Linked DNA regions of Streptomyces sp. SN-593. The protein of the gene in region 1 interacts with the protein of each later gene in a pairwise test. Links are inferred from orthologs where the notes say so. Each region holds a gene or a part of one and is shown on either strand. Other genes may lie near its edges.

Region 1 (8,261 bases):
GGGTCGAGGGCGGAGTGTGCTCGCGGAAAGCGCGAGCCGCTTCGCCCTTTGTCGCTTCCACTCGGCTTCGCCTCGCCCGGCGGGGCTTCGCCACCCGCACCCCCTGGGGGCTTCCGGGGCGGACGTCGGGGTGGGAGCACCCGGGGGCAGGGGCCACGTGGCCGGAGGGCGGGACCTGTTCGCGGTGGACGCGGACCGGGTCCCGCCCTCCGCGTTTCCGGCCGGCCGCCAGGTCCATCCGGGTACATGCCGTCAGCGGTGGTCGCGTGTCCGGCGTTTGACGGGGCGTGGAGCGAGCAACATCAGGTCGTCGGCGAGCGTCGCACGACATCACGTCCTGTGGGAGCCGCCCGCCTGTGTACCCCGCCCGCGAACTCACCGGCGCCTACCATTCCTTGACCTTCTCTTGGGATAATCATATCCCTGGCATGAACTGATCAGCGAAAGAGTGTCGCTCTGCGGAGAGCCGCGCACGCATAGCGGCGACACCGCCTGGATGCGACAACCATTCGCTGCGTATGGGGGTTTCATGAGATTCGAGCGCAAGAGAACGCGCGCGGCACTGGCGGTGGCGGCGGCGCTGCCGCTGGTCGCCGGCGCCCTCGCGCTGGGCGCCCAGAGCGCCACGGCCGCACAGCCCGCCGGCCGGCAACTCCTGAGCGGCACCAAGCCGCAGTGGGCCACCGCCGGTTCGGACAAGGGCGCCACGTCCGACAGCGGCAAGGTCACGGTACGGGTCTACCTGGCCGGCAAGGACGCCGCGGGGCTCGCCGCCTACGCGCAGGCCGTCTCGGACCCGAACTCCACCGAGTACGCGCACTACCTGACGCCCGCCCAGGTCCAGGCCCGGTTCGGCGCCACCACGGCGCAGACCGGGGCGATCACCGACTGGCTGACCTCGGCCGGCCTGAAGGTGACCGGGACCAACGCCCACTACCTGACCGTCACCGGTGAGGTGAAGGCGGCGGAGAAGGCGTTCGGCACCCAGCTGCACAACTACACCAAGAGCGGCCACACCTACCGCGCGCCCACCACGACGGCGTCCGCGCCCGCGTCGCTCAAGGGAGCCGTCCTGACCGTCACCGGTCTGGACAACGCCCCCAAGCAGGCCAGCCACGACGACACGCTGCCTCCCCCGGAGGACGCCTTCGTCAACGCCGGCCCGTTCTCGACCTACTACGGGTCGAACACCGACAAGAAGCTTCCCTCGGCGTACGGCGGCAAGGCCCCGTACACGATCCAGGGCTACACCGGTGAGCAGCTGCGCGCCGCCTACGGCGCCGGCACCTACACCGGCAAGGGCGTCACCGTCGCGATCACCGACGCGTACGCCTCCCCGACCATCGTCGGCGACAGCGCCAAGCTGGCGAAGGACACCGGCGGCCAGAAGTACCGCAAGGGCCAGCTCACCCAGGTCACCCCGGCCGCCGACGGCTACACCAACGTCGAGGACTGCGGCGCCGCCGGCTGGTACGGCGAGGAGTCCCTCGACGTCGAGTCCGTGCACGCGGTCGCCCCGGACGCGAACATCGTCTACGTGGGCGCCAAGTCCTGCTACGACGACGACCTGCTGGACTCGCTCAACACCATCGTCGACGGCCGGCTCGCCACCATCGTGAGCAACTCGTGGGGCGACGTCGAGGCGAACTCCACGCCGGACGTGCAGGCCGCCTACGACCAGACCTTCGAGCAGGGTGTGGTCGAGGGCATCGGCTTCTACTTCTCCTCCGGTGACGACGGCGACGACACCATCAACGGTGCCAAGGACGTCAGCACCCCGTCCAACTCCATCTGGGCCACCTCGGTCGGCGGCACCTCGCTGGCGGTCGGCAAGAACGACAAGTACCTGTGGGAGACCGGCTGGGGCACCGAGCGCGCCCCGCTGTCGGCCGACGGCAAGAGCTGGGACGGCTTCCCCGGCCCGTTCACCTCGGGCGCCGGCGGCGGCACCAGCAAGACCGTCGCACAGCCCTTCTACCAGCGCGGCGTCGTCCCCGACTCGCTCGCGCTGGCGAACGGCGGCACCACCAGGATGCGGGTCCAGCCGGACATCTCGGCCGTCGCCGACCCGAACACCGGCTTCCTGATCGGTGAGACGCAGACCTTCCCGAACGGCAAGGCCAAGTACAGCGAGTACCGCCTCGGCGGCACCTCGCTGGCCTCCCCGGTCATCGCGGCCGTCCAGGCGCTCGCCGAGCAGGCCCGCGGCGGCGTGCCGATCGGCTTCGCCAACCCGCTCATCTACGACCGGTACGGCACCTCCGCGTACCACGACGTGACCGACCACCCGCTGGGCCAGGGCCAGGGCATCGCCAACGTCCGCGTCGACTACGCCAACGGCGTGGACGCCTCGGACGGCCTGATCACCAGCCTGCGCACCTTCGGCACGGACAGCTCGCTGCACGCCACGGTCGGCTACGACGACGTCACCGGCGTCGGCAGCCCGGCCAAGGGCTACGTCCAGTCGTACAAGCCCGCCAAGAAGGCCGGCAAGAACTGACGGCAGGACCCGCACGGAACGGCGGCGGGCCCGCACCGGCAACCCCGGTGCGGGCCCGCCGCCCGTCCGCGGCCGCGGACTACGTCCGCGCGGCCCCCGTACGGGGCTCCGAGGGCCGTACGACCCCTGTGCGGGCCTGGGACACGCTGCGGTATCCTGACCGCATGCGAGCCGTGAGCCTCCTGCTTAGCCCGCCGCGCTGACCGCGAAGGACGTCAGTGCGGCACCCCTCCTGCGCGAGGGGTTTTTTTGTTTCCGCCCCCGGGCCCGGGCGCGGGTCCCGGCGCACCGGCCCACGGCGGCGCGGCCGTCACGACATCGATGGAGTACCGAGGACGATGAGCGACACCACCCCGGCCGCCGAGACGGCTGCGCCGTACCGCTACACGGCCGAGCTGGCCGGGCGGATCGAGCGCCACTGGCAGGACCACTGGGACGAGCACGGCACCTTCGCCGCCCCCAACCCCAGCGGTGAGCTGGACGAGCAGCCCGAGCTGGCGGCCCGGCCGAAGAAGTTCGTGATGGACATGTTCCCGTACCCCTCCGGGGTGGGCCTGCACGTCGGCCACCCGCTGGGCTACATCGCGACCGACGTCTTCGCCCGCCACCAGCGGATGACCGGCCACAACGTCCTGCACACCCTGGGCTTCGACGCGTTCGGCCTGCCCGCCGAGCAGTACGCCGTGCAGACCGGCACCCACCCCCGGGTCAGCACCGAGGCCAACATGGCCAACATGAAGGCGCAGCTGCGCCGGCTGGGCCTGGGCCACGACCGCCGCCGCTCCTTCGCCACCATCGACCCGGAGTACTACCGCTGGACGCAGTGGATCTTCCTGCAGATCTACAACTCCTGGTACGACCCCGACGCCGACCGGGCCCGCCCGATCGACACCCTGGTCGCGCAGTTCGAGGACGGCAGCCGCCAGGTGCCCGGCGGCGCCGCCTGGTCGCGGCTGTCCGGCCCCGAGCGCGCCGACGTGCTGAGCGGATACCGCCTGGCGTACGTCGCCCAGTCGCCGGTCAACTGGTGCCCCGGCCTGGGAACGGTGCTGTCCAACGAGGAGGTCACCGCCGACGGCCGCTCCGAGCGCGGCAACTTCCCCGTCTTCAAGGCGAACCTGCGCCAGTGGATGATGCGGATCACCGCCTATGCCGACCGGCTGGCCGACGACCTGGACGCGGTGGACTGGCCCGAGGCGATCAAGCTGCAGCAGCGCAACTGGATCGGCCGCAGCGAGGGCGCCCGGGTCGACTTCCCGGTCCGCGCCGACGGCGGCACGAAGGACGCCGGCGACCGCGCGATCACCGTCTTCACCACCCGCCCGGACACCCTGTTCGGCGCCACCTACATGGTGCTGGCGCCCGAACACGAGCTGGTCGAGGCGATCGTGCCCGCCGCCTGGCCGGAAGGCACCCGCGACGCCTGGACCGGCGGCCACGCCACCCCGGCCGACGCCGTCGCCGCCTACCGCAAGCAGGCCGCCGCCAAGTCCGACGTGGAGCGCCAGGCCGAGGCGAAGGACAAGACCGGCGTCTTCACCGGCGCCTACGCGGTGAACCCGGTCAGCGGCGAGCCCGTCCCGGTCTTCATCGCCGACTACGTCCTGATGGGCTACGGCACCGGCGCGATCATGGCCGTGCCCGCCCACGACAGCCGCGACTTCGCGTTCGCCCGCGCCTTCGAGCTGCCGATGCGCTGCGTCGTCGAGCCCGGCGACGGCCGCGGCACGGACCCGGCCGCCTGGGACGACGCGTTCGTGTCGTACGACGGGAAGATCGTCAACTCCCGTACCGGCGACGCCCCGGCCGGCTCGGCCGCCGCGGCCGACCCGATCAGCCTGGACGGGCTGGGCGTCATCGAGGCGAAGGCCGCGATCACCACCTGGCTGACCGCGCGCGGCATCGGCGAGGGCACCGTCAACTACCGCCTGCGCGACTGGCTGTTCAGCCGTCAGCGGTACTGGGGCGAGCCCTTCCCGATCGTCTACGACGAGGAGGGCACCGCGCACGCCGTGCCCGACGCGATGCTGCCCGTCGAACTGCCCGAGGTCGACGACTACAGCCCCCGCACCTTCGACCCCGACGACGCCGACACCTCCCCGGAGCCCCCGCTGGCCCGCAACGAGGCGTGGGTGACCGTCGAGCTGGACCTGGGCGACGGCAACGGCCTGCGCACCTACCGCCGCGAGACCAACACCATGCCCAACTGGGCCGGCTCCTGCTGGTACGAACTGCGCTACCTGGACCCGCGCAACACCGACAAGCTGGTCTCCGCCGAGGCCGAGTCGTACTGGATGGGCCCGCGCGAGGGCCAGCCGGCCGGCGGCGTCGACCTGTACGTCGGCGGCGCCGAGCACGCGGTGCTGCACCTGCTGTACGCCCGCTTCTGGCACAAGGTGCTGTACGACCTGGGCCACATCTCGTCCTTCGAGCCCTTCCACAAGCTGTACAACCAGGGCATGATCCAGGCGTTCGTCTACCGCGACGCGCGCGGCATCGCGGTGCCCGCGGCCGAGGTGGAGGAGGTGGACGGCGCCTACTTCCACGAGGGCGCGCCGGTCTCCCGCCTGCTGGGCAAGATGGGCAAGTCGCTGAAGAACGCCGTCACGCCCGACGAGATCTGCGCGGAGTACGGCGCCGACACCCTGCGGCTGTACGAGATGGCGATGGGCCCGCTGGACGTGTCCCGCCCCTGGGACACCCGCGCCGTCGTCGGGCAGTACCGGCTGTTGCAGCGGATGTGGCGCAACGTGGTGGACGAGGCCACCGGCGAGGTCACCGTCGCCGAGACCGCGCCCGACGAGGCCACGCTGCGCGCCCTGCACAAGGCGATCGACGGCGTCTCCACCGACATGGCCAACCTGCGCTTCAACACGGCCATCGCCAAGATCACCGAGCTGAACAACACGCTGACCCGCACGTCCGGCGCCTCGGGCGGGGTGCCGCGCGCGGTCGCCGAGTCGCTGGTGCTGCTGATCGCGCCGCTGGCCCCGCACTTCGCCGAGGAGCTGTGGGCCAGGCTGGGGCACCCCGGGTCGCTGGCCCACGAGCCCTTCCCGGTCGCCGACCCGGCACTGGTCCAGGACGAGGCCGTGACCTGCGTGGTGCAGGTCAAGGGCAAGGTCAAGGCGCGGCTGGAGGTGCCGCCGGGCATCACCGACGCCGACCTGGAGGCGCTGGCGCTGGCCGCTCCCGCGGTGGTCGAGGCCGTCGGCGGCGCGCCGGTGCGGAAGGTGATCGTGCGCGCGCCGAAGCTGGTCAACGTCGTGGTGTGAGGCGCGGTGGTGTGAGGGGTGGCGTGGCGGTGTGAGGCGCGGGGCGCGCGTGAGGGGCGGGTCCGTGTGAGGGGTGGGTCGCGCGTGAGGGGCGGGTCCGTGTGAGGGGTGGGTCGCGCGTGAGGGTGCGGGCGTTACGCCCCCTAGGGGAGGGGCCGGAGCAGGTTGGGGGAGCGCTCCGGCCCCTGCGCGCGTCCCCAGGCATTACCGTGGAATGAGGCCCGAACGGGTCGGTGGCCCGTGATCGGAGGCGCTGTCCGTGGAGACCGTCGGCATCATCCTGCTGCTGTTCTTCCTGATCTTCGCCACGCTCGCCACCGTGGCGATCGTGAGGACCACGCGCGCCGTGAAGCGGGGCGTCGAACGGCACACGACCAGGGCCCGCCGCCTGGTCGAGGACCAGAAGCTGCGGGCCCGCCGCTTCGCGCAGCCCGGCGACATCGGGGCGCTCACCCGGCTGCGGCTGGACCTGCGCGCCTCCATCGACAGCACCTTCGAGGCCATGGAGCGCGCCTCGCTGCCCGAGGCCGCCGCCCTCCTCGACCGCCTCAACGACCACGCCCGCGGCCTGGACGCCGAGCTGAAGCTGCTCGAACGCGAGCCGGACCGCTCCAGGGTCTCCGCGCGGCTCCCCGAACTCGTCGAGCGGGCCCGGCGCATCACCCACTCCGCCGACGCGCTGCGCTGGGCCGCCCAGGACCGGGTCCAGCACGCCGGCGGCGACGACCTCGCCTCCCTCACCCGCGAGATCGACATCGAGGCGACGGCCCTGCGCCACTGGGAGCCGCTCCACCCCGGTGGGCGCGCGTCCGAGGAACTGCCGGACAAGCCCCCGTCGGCGGGGTGAGCGCGGGATGTGAGCAGGGATGAGCAGCGATGAGCACGGGGTGCGCGCGGGGTGCGCGCGGGTCGGGCCCCGGGTTCCTGCGCCGTGGCCGAGGGGCGTGCCCGTCCCGCGGCGCGGGCCCGAAGGCGCAGGTCCCGACGTGCCGCCCCGCCCCGCGCCCCGGTAATCTCCCGACATGCCCCCGCACGTCTCCATCGTCACGGACTCCACGGCCTACCTGAGCCCGCAGGCCCTCACCCGGCACGCCATAAGCCTGGTCCCCCTCACCGTGGTGATCGACGACGAGGCGTTCGAGGAGGGCACCGACATCTCCGCGCCGGCCGTCGCCCGCGCCCTGCAACGCCGCCGCCCGGTCACCACCTCGCGCCCCAGCCCCGCCGAGTTCACCGCGGCCTACGAGGCCGCCGCCGCGGCCGGCGCGCAGGCGATCGTCTCGCTCCACCTGTCCGCCGACTTCTCCGGGACCTACGACGCCGCGACCATCGCCGCGAAGGAGGCGCCCGTCCCGGTCCGGGTCGTGGACACGGGAATGGTCGCGATGGCGCTCGGCTTCACCGTCCTCGCCGCCGCCGAGGCCGCGGAGGCCGGCGGCAGCCCGGACGACGTGGTCGCGGCGGCCGAGCGCCGCGCGGCGGCCACCTCCGCGTTCTTCTACGTCGACACGCTCGACTATCTGCGCCGCGGGGGCCGGATCGGCGCGGCGCAGGCGTTGTTCGGCTCCGCGCTCGCGGTGAAGCCGCTGCTGCGGCTCGCGGACGGGCGGATCGAACTGCTGGAGAAGGTGCGCACCGCGTCCAAGGCGGTGACCCGGCTGGAGGAGATCGTGGTGGAGCGGGCGGGGGCCGCCGTGGACGGCGGTGCGGGTGACCGGGGGAGGGGCGGCGCGGTCGGCGGTCCGGGGGGCGGCGCGGCAGGGCGGCGGGTGGACCTGGCGGTGCACCACCTCGCCGCGGCGGACCGGGCCGCGGCGCTGGCGGAGCGGCTGCGGTCGCGAGTGCCGGGGCTGGGGGAGCTGGTGGTGAGCGAGGTGGGCGCGGTGATCGGGGCGCACGCCGGGCCGGGGCTGCTCGGGGTCGTGGTGTCGCCCCGCTGAGGTCCGGGCGGGGCGGGGGTGCGGTGCAGGGTACGGGTGGAGTGGGGGTGCCGCCGGGATGCGGCGTGGCGCGGGTACGGGGAGTGGGGGCCGCCGGGATGCGGGTCACCCACACGAGTGGCGAAGTTATCCACATCCCGCGGGTTCTCCACAGATGTTCGGCGTGATCGTTCCGGGGGCCGCGGGCGAGCGAGCATCAGGTCATGGACATCTTGCACTCGCCGAACTCCCCCGACCTGCTCGCTTCCCTCGACCCCCTCGTTTCCCCCGACCCGCTCGGTTCCCCCGGCTCCACACGCCCGCTGGGCCCGCCGTCGCACCCGGACCGCTCCGGACCGCCTCGGGCCCCACGCGTACGCGGGCGTGACCGCGCGGCCGGTGCCGCGGCCGCCGCCGCGCGGGACCGTACCGCGGCCGTCTTCGGCGCGGCCCGCGAGGGGCCGCCGGGCGAGGGGCCGCCGGCCGAACCGCCGCTCGGCCCGCCGGTCGCGGGCGCTCCGGTCTTCGGCACCGGCCCGCTCGGCCGCACCCGGACCTGGCTGCTCG
Region 2 (7,713 bases), 3.5 Mb from region 1 along the record:
GTCGGTCTTGGCTTTGGAAGCGCCCCAGCGTGCCCGCATCGCGTGAAAGGCGTTCGGGTGCACCGGCACCACCGGGTGCCCGGCGGCCAGGAGCCGGTCGACGGCCAGGCCCCTGGTGGTCTCGATGGCGACCGGCAGGTCCGCGGGATCTGCGTGCTTGCGCAGCCGGGCCAGGGTCTTGGCGAACCCTTCCTCGGTGTGGGTCGGTTCCCACCGGTCGATGCGTTTGCCGGTGTCGTCCATGACCGTCACGTCGTGCGTTTCGGTCGCCCAGTCCCATCCGATGAACACGTGCGTCGTACTCCTGTACCGCTGGCGGAGCACCTGCCCGGTGGTGAGGTCGTCTGCCGGGAGCTCATTAATCGGCCCTCTGCGGGGCGTGTCCCTGAAGCCGATCAGACGGCCTCGGCCCGGCAGGGCTGGCAGAACTCACGCTGGCCGTCGAACGGCTCGCGACGATGGCCATGCACCCGCCGGGACCGAGAGGTCACAACCCTACCGAAGAGGGCTGCAGAAGGGATGGTCCTCTAATGAGCGTCCATCTCGTCACCGGCGCCGGATCGGGCATCGGCGCCGTCGTCGCCCGCACCCTGCTGGCCCGCGGCGACGACCTGTGGCTGCTCGCCCGGGACGCCGGCCGGGCCCGGCAGCTCGCCGACGCGTTCCCCGGGGCGCGCACCGTCGTCGGGGACCTCGCGGTCCCGGCCCGGCTGTCCTGGGCGCTGGAGAAGCAGGCGCTCCCGGACCGGCTGGACTCGCTGCTGCACGTCGCCGGCACCGTGGACCTCGGGCCGGTGGGCGACATCACCCCGAAGCTGTGGGAGCACACCCTCGCGGTCAACCTCGTCGGCCCCGCCGAACTGACCCGACTGGTGCTGCCCCAACTGCGGCTGTCCCGCGGCACCGTGGTCTTCGTCAACTCCGGCGCCGGGCTGCAGGCGCACGCCGAGTGGAGCGCGTACGCCGCGAGCAAGCACGGCCTGAGGGCCCTCGCGGACTCGCTGCGCGCCGAGGAGCAGGACGCCGGCGTCCGCGTCACCACGGTCTACCCCGGGCGGACCGCCACGCCGATGCAGCAGAAGGTCCACCAGCAGGAGGGCAGGCCGTACGACCCCTCGCGCTGGATCGCCCCGGAGTCCGTGGCGACCGCCCTGCTGACCGCGCTGGACCTGCCCGCCGACGCCACGATCCCGGACCTCACGGTCCGCCCCGGCCCCGGGCGTGCGACCTGACGCACCCGCGGCCGGCACCCGCGGCCCGGACCGGCGGTCCGGGCGGACCGGCCGAGCCTCTACGCTGCCAGCGTGAGCACCGAGACCAGTGAACGTTTCACCCTGCCCGAGGGCGCCGCGACGGGCGTGGGGTCGATGCCCGGGGGAGACGCGCGAGAAGCCGCCCGGGTGGCCACGCAGGCCGTCGACACGCTGCCCCACCTTCCCGAGCTGCCGGGCCGCGGTCCGGGCGCGGACATGATCGGCCGCACCCTCGGCCTGCTGGTGGACCTCTACGCGCGGGTGGAGCCCAGCGGCTGGCGGTTCGGCGACCGCCCCGGCCGCGACACCAAGCGGGCCAGGGCCTGGCTCGGCGAGGACCTGGACGCGCTGGAGGAGTTCACGCAGGGCCACGAGGGCCCGCTCAAGATCCAGGCGGTCGGCCCCTGGACGCTCGCCTCGGCCGTCGAACTGCACGGCGGCGAGGCCGCGCTGCGCGACCCGGGCGCCGTCCGCGACCTGACCGCCTCCCTCGCCGAGGGCCTGCGCGCTCACCTCGCGGACGTCCGCCGCCGGGTGCCCGGCGCCCGGCTGCTGCTGCAACTGGACGAGCCGGGCATCACCGCGGTGCTGCGCGGCCAGGTCCGGACCGCCAGCGGCTACCGCACCCACCGCGCGGTGGACCGCGCCGTCGTGGAGGGCGCGCTGCGCGACCTGGTCGGCGCGGCACAGACGGCCGGCGCGGCCGTCAGCGTCCACTCGTGCGCCCCCGACGTGCCGTTCGCGCTGCTGCGCCGCGCCGGGGTCGCCGGCATCTCCTTCGACTTCGGTCTGCTCACCGAGCGTGACTGGGACGCGTTCGGCGAGGCCGTCGAGGCCGGCACCGCGCTCTTCGCCGGTGTCGTGCCCGGCACGGACGCCCCGTTGTCGGACCCAGCCGGTAGCGTCAGTGGTGTTCGGGCGCTGTGGCGCAGGTTGGGACTGGCACCGGGGGCGTTGGGCTCCTCCGTCGCCGTCACCCCGTCCTGCGGTCTGGCGGGGGCCTCACCGGCCTATGCCCGTGCCGCGCTCGTGCACTGCGCGAGGGCGGCGCGCTCGCTCGTCGACAACCCGGAGTGACGAGGCAGTGCGGCCGCTTGCGGCCCGATTGGTAGGAGGGACACGGACGTGGCAGCCGAGCAGGAGGCCGGCCGGGCGGAGATCCCCGCCGAGGCCCGCGAGGAGCACGCGCGCCTGGCCGAGCAGGTCGAGGAGCACCGCTTCCGCTACTACGTGAACGACGCGCCGGTGGTCAGTGACGCCGAGTTCGACCGGCTGCTGCGCCGGCTGGAGGCGGTCGAGGAGCGGCACCCCTCGCTGCGCACCCCGGACTCGCCCACCCAGAAGGTCGCGGGGGCCTACGAGACGGAGTTCACCTCCGTCCAGCACCGCGAGCGCCTGCTCTCGCTGGACAACGCCTTCAGCGACGAGGAACTGGCGACCTGGGCCGACCGGGTCGCCGCCGAACTCGGCCCGCCCGACAACGCCCGCAGCCCGTACCACTTCCTGTGCGAACTGAAGGTCGACGGCCTCGCGGTCAACCTCACCTACGAAGGCGGCCGGCTGACCCGCGCCGCCACCCGCGGCGACGGCCGCACCGGCGAGGACATCACGCCGAACGTCCGCACCATCTCCGACATCCCCGACCGGCTGGCCGGCGACAGCGTGCCCGACCTGGTCGAGATCCGCGGCGAGGTCTACTTCCCCGGCGACAAGTTCGAGGAGCTGAACGCGCGGCTGGTCGAGGCCGGCGACAAGCCCTTCGCCAACCCGCGGAACGCCGCGGCCGGCTCGCTGCGCCAGAAGGACCCCCGGGTCACCGCCACCCGCCCGCTGCGCATGGTGGTGCACGGTATCGGCGCCCGCGAGGGCTTCGACGTCGACTGCCAGTCGCACGCCTACGAACTGCTGCGCGCGTGGGGCCTGCCCACCGCCCGCCACAACAAGGTGGCCGGCTCGCTCGCCGCCGTCCGCGAGTTCATCGCCTACTACGGCGAGCACCGCCACGACGTCGAGCACGAGATCGACGGCGTCGTGGTCAAGGTCGACGAGGTCCCGCTCCAGGGCCGGCTCGGTTCCACCTCGCGCGCCCCGCGCTGGGCGATCGCCTGGAAGTACGCCCCGGAGGAGGTCAACACCAAGCTGCTGGACATCCGGGTCGGCGTCGGCCGCACCGGCCGGGTCACGCCGTACGCGGTGGTCGAACCGGTCACCGTGGCCGGCTCCGAGGTCGAGTTCGCCACCCTGCACAACCAGGAGGTGGTGAAGAAGAAGGGCGTGCTGATCGGCGACACCGTGGTGCTGCGCAAGGCCGGGGACGTCATCCCGGAGATCCTGGGCCCGGTGGCCGACCTGCGGGACGGCGGCGAGCGGGAGTTCGTGATGCCCGCCGAGTGCCCCGAGTGCGGCACCGCCCTCCAGCCGATGAAGGAGGGCGACATCGATCTGCGCTGCCCCAACGCGCGGCGCTGCCCCGCCCAGTTGCGCGAGCGGATCTTCTACCTCGCCGGCCGCCGCTGCCTGGACATCGAAGCCCTCGGATACGTCGCGGCGACCGCGCTGACCCAGCCGCTCGCCCCCGACCAGCCGCCGATGGCCGACGAGGGCGACCTCTTCGCCCTCGACATCGAGCGGCTGCTGCCGATCCGGTCGTACGTCCTGGACCAGGACACCGGCCTGCCCAAGCGCGACCCGGAGACCGGCGAGGAGAAGGTGGTCACCTTCTTCGCCAACCAGAAGGGCGAGCCGAAGAAGAACGCGCTGGCCATGCTGGAGAACATCGCGGCGGCCAAGGAGCGCCCGCTGGCCCGGGTGATCACGGGGCTGTCCATCCGGCACGTCGGCCCGGTGGCCGCCGAGGCGCTCGCCCGCGAGTTCCGCGACCTGGACCGGATCAAGGACGCCGAGGAGGCCGAGCTGGCCGCGGTCGACGGGGTCGGGCCGACCATCGCCGCCTCGCTCAAGCAGTGGTTCGCGGTGGACTGGCACCTGGAGATCATCGAGAAGTGGCGCGCCGCCGGTGTGACCTTCACCGAGGAGGGCTCCGACGAGGGGCCGCGGCCCCTGGAGGGGCTGACCGTGGTGGTGACCGGCACGCTCGCCGGGCACACCCGCGACGGCGCGAAGGAGCAGCTGAGCGCCCTGGGCGCGAAGGTCACCGGTTCGGTCTCCAAGAAGACCCACTTCGTGGTGGTCGGCGACAACCCCGGCTCGAAGTACGACAAGGCGGTCCAGCTCAAGGTCCCGATCCTCGACGAGGCGGGCTTCGGAGTGCTCCTCGACCAGGGCGCGGACGCCGCCCGTGCGGTGACGGTGAACCCGCCGGAGCCGGAGCCGGCGGCAGAGCAGGCAGCGGAGACGGCGGGGGAGCCGGGGCAGGAGGCGGAGCCGGAAGCAGCCCCGGAGCAGGAGGCGGACCCGGCGGACCCGGCCGGCCCGGCGGCCGGACCCGACGGCACATCAGACTGACCTACCGCCACATGTCACCCGATCGGCCTATATCAGAACGGCGAGTTCGGGTGCGGACGTACCGGGGCGCACGGAAGCATTGACGGCCGATCGGTGCCCGCGACGGCGTGCCGCGGCCTACTGTTGAGGAGCGCTCCCGTCGGGCAGCAGGATCGCGGCGGCCCACCCGTCCGCCCCGTGTCCGTCCCGGCACTCGCGCACCTGCTTGCTTCACGGGCTGTGAGAGGGACATGGGTATGGAACCCACGGAGAGTGCCGGAGCGGCACGGCTGCCCCGGAGCAGCGCGGCCGCGCCGGTCCTCCCCACCTGCCCGGCGCCCGTCGTGCGCTGGTCCGTGCTGGTCGCGGCGACCGCCGTGCTCGCCGCCGGGGTCGGGCGGCTGCTGGACGACGGCGACGCGCTGTTCCCCGGCGGCCGGGTCGGCTGGGCGCTGGCGGTGCTCACCGGCATCATCGTCGGCCATCTCGTCGCGATGGGACGCGACCGGTGGTGGGGCGGCACCGGTTCCGGTGCCGCCCTCGTGCTGGCGGTGCTGCTGCTGTTCGGCTGGGTGCCCGCGGTGCTGGTCAGCCTCGCCGTGGTGGTGCTGGTCGGTGCCGCCCGCCGGCACCGGTGGTGGCAGGCCGGACTGCACGGCGCCATCGACGTGCTCGGCATCGGGGCGGGCGCGCTCAGCCTCGCCCTGTTCGGCATCCACCCGTCCGTGGCGCGGCCCTGGACCACGTCCGGCTGGGACTGGTCGGCGCTGCCGGCCGTCGTCGTCACCGCCCTGGCCTACCTAGCCGCGACCCGGGCCCTGATGTGGGCCGCGTTCGCGCCCCGCGGCGGCCTGCCCACGGTGGCGCGCACCGCCCTGGTCCGGCAGGGCCTGGTGGGCGCGGCCCTGCTGGGCATCTCCCCGCTGATCCTCGTGGTCGCCTGCGACGAGCCGGCACTGCTGCCGCTGTTCGCGGTGCCGCTGATCGCGCTCGACTCCACGCTGTGGATCGTGCACGCCCGGGCCGAGGAGCAGTTGCGCGACCCGCTGACCGGCCTGCCGAACCGGCAGTGGCTGCTGGAGCGCACGTGGTCGGCCATCGACACCGCGCGCAGCGCCGGCAGCGGCGGACCCGACACGAGCCCGCCCGGCAGTTGGGGCCGGGTCGGACTGATCCTCATCGACCTCGACAAGTTCCGGTCGGTCAACGACACCCTCGGACACCTGGCCGGCGACCGGCTGCTGCTCCAGGTCGCCGACCGGCTGCGGCTGGCCCTGCCGCGCGGCGCCGAGGCGGCCCGGCTCGGCGGCGACGAGTTCGCGGTGCTGCTGCCCGCCTGCGACTCCGCCACCCGCGCGCAGCGGATCGCCCGCTCCCTGGTCGCCGCGCTCGGCTCACCGCTGAACCTCGACGGGCTGACGCTGGTGCTGGAGGCCAGCGCCGGCGTCAGCGTCTTCCCCGAGCACGCCTCCGACGCGGAGGGGCTGCTGCGCCGCGCCGACGTGGCGATGTACCAGGCCAAACGGGACCGCAGCGGCGCGGAGGTCTACGAGGCCACCCGCGACGCCAACACCCCCGACCGGCTCGGCCTGCTCGGCGACCTGCGGCGGGCGCTGGACGCCGGCGACGTCGAACTCCACTACCAGCCGAAGGTGCGGTTCGACGGCCAGGTGGCCGGGTTGGAGGCGCTCGTCCGCTGGGAGCACCCCGAGCGGGGCCGGGTCAACCCGGAGGAGTTCATCGCGATGGCGGAGACCTCCGGGCTGATGCCGCGGCTGACCGAGTACGTCCTGGACACCGCGCTCGCCCAGATCGCCCGGTGGCGCGCCCTCGGACTCGACGTGCCCGTCGCCGTCAACGTCTCGCCCCGCGACGTCCACAGCCCGGGTTTCGCCGGCGCGGTCGCCGCCCGGCTGTCCCGCCACCAGGTGCCGCCCGGCTCGCTCCAACTGGAGATCACCGAGCACGTCCTGCTGGAGGACCCGCAGCGGGCCGCCGACACGCTCAACGGGCTCACCGGGCACGGCGTGAAGATGTCCCTGGACGACTTCGGCACCGGCTACTCCTCGCTGGTGCACCTGCGGCGGCTGCCGGTCAGCGAGCTGAAGATCGACCGCTCGTTCGTGGCCCGGCTCATCGCGGACGCCGAGGACGCGGAGATCGTGCGCTGCACCATCGACCTCGCGCACTCCCTCGGGCTCATGGTCGTCGCGGAGGGCGTCGAGGACGACGAGACCTGGGAGCGGCTGCGGGACCTGCGGTGCGACGCGGTCCAGGGCTGGCTGGTGGCCGCCGCCATGCCCGAGCAGGAGGCGACGCACTGGCTCCAGGCGCGGGGGGACCGCGGCTGGCAGCGGCCCGCCGCCGCCCTCCCCGCCGAGCACGCGTAGCGGGTCCGCCCGCGCGGGCGGAGGGCGGGCGCGGGGCGGGCATCCCCTTCGCCCGGGGGAAACGGGGTGCGGGTCCCCGCGCGCGGCACCGTAGGATTGGTCGCACCCATTGACATCTCACCCCGCAGAGGACCGCTGCATGCCTGGCATCACGCCCGAGGAGGTCGCCCACCTCGGCCGGCTGGCACGGATGGAGCTGTCACGCGAAGAGTTGGACCACTTCGCCGGACAGCTCGACGACATCATCGGCGCCGTAGCCCGCGTATCCGAGGTGGCCGGCGAGGACGTCCCGCCGACCTCCCACCCGCTGCCCCTGACCAACGTGATGCGCTCGGACACCGTCCGGCCGTCGTTGACCCCGCAGCAGGCGCTGTCGGGCGCGCCCGCGCAGGAGCAGCAGCGCTTCAAGGTCCCGCAGATCCTGGGGGAGGACTGACGCCGTGACGGACATCATCAGGCTCACCGCCGCCGAGACCGCGCAGAAGATCGCGTCCGGCGAGCTGACCGCGGTCGAGGTGACCGAGGCCCACCTGGCCCGGATCGAGGCCGTGGACGAGAAGGTCCACGCGTACCTGCACGTGGACCGGGAGGGCGCGCTCGCCCAGGCCCGCGCGGTGGACGCCAAG

What was found.
Region 2: the proteins of leuS (region 1) and ligA interact in binary tests that used the Escherichia coli proteins (3 or more experiments, as listed by UniProt). The link is inferred for Streptomyces sp. SN-593 from one-to-one orthologs.

The regions. Positions count from the first base shown.
Region 1 is NZ_AP018365.1:2,674,704-2,682,964, reverse strand. Bases 2,454-5,975 are described here. They hold leuS (leucine--tRNA ligase), read left to right. Parts: upstream 2,454-2,838; coding sequence 2,839-5,775; downstream 5,776-5,975. Other genes in these bases: RVR_RS11010 (S53 family peptidase), read left to right, coding at 2,454-2,500. Outside these bases: more of RVR_RS11010, read left to right, coding at 530-2,453; RVR_RS11000 (hypothetical protein), read left to right, coding at 6,035-6,622; RVR_RS10995 (DegV family protein), read left to right, coding at 6,798-7,715; RVR_RS10990 (ComEA family DNA-binding protein), read left to right, coding at 7,919-8,261.
Region 2 is NZ_AP018365.1:6,184,616-6,192,328, forward strand. What follows is about bases 2,075-5,048. They hold ligA (NAD-dependent DNA ligase LigA), read left to right. Parts: upstream 2,075-2,378; coding sequence 2,379-4,718; downstream 4,719-5,048. Other genes in these bases: RVR_RS26355 (methionine synthase), read left to right, coding at 2,075-2,330; RVR_RS26365 (putative bifunctional diguanylate cyclase/phosphodiesterase), read left to right, coding at 4,955-5,048. Also shown: RVR_RS26345 (IS110 family RNA-guided transposase), read right to left, coding at 1-291; RVR_RS26350 (SDR family oxidoreductase), read left to right, coding at 531-1,232; more of RVR_RS26355, read left to right, coding at 1,305-2,074; more of RVR_RS26365, read left to right, coding at 5,049-7,087; Asp-tRNA(Asn)/Glu-tRNA(Gln) amidotransferase subunit GatC, read left to right, coding at 7,227-7,523; Asp-tRNA(Asn)/Glu-tRNA(Gln) amidotransferase subunit GatA, read left to right, coding at 7,528-7,713. UniProt on the Escherichia coli protein: DNA ligase that catalyzes the formation of phosphodiester linkages between 5'-phosphoryl and 3'-hydroxyl groups in double-stranded DNA using NAD as a coenzyme and as the energy source for the reaction.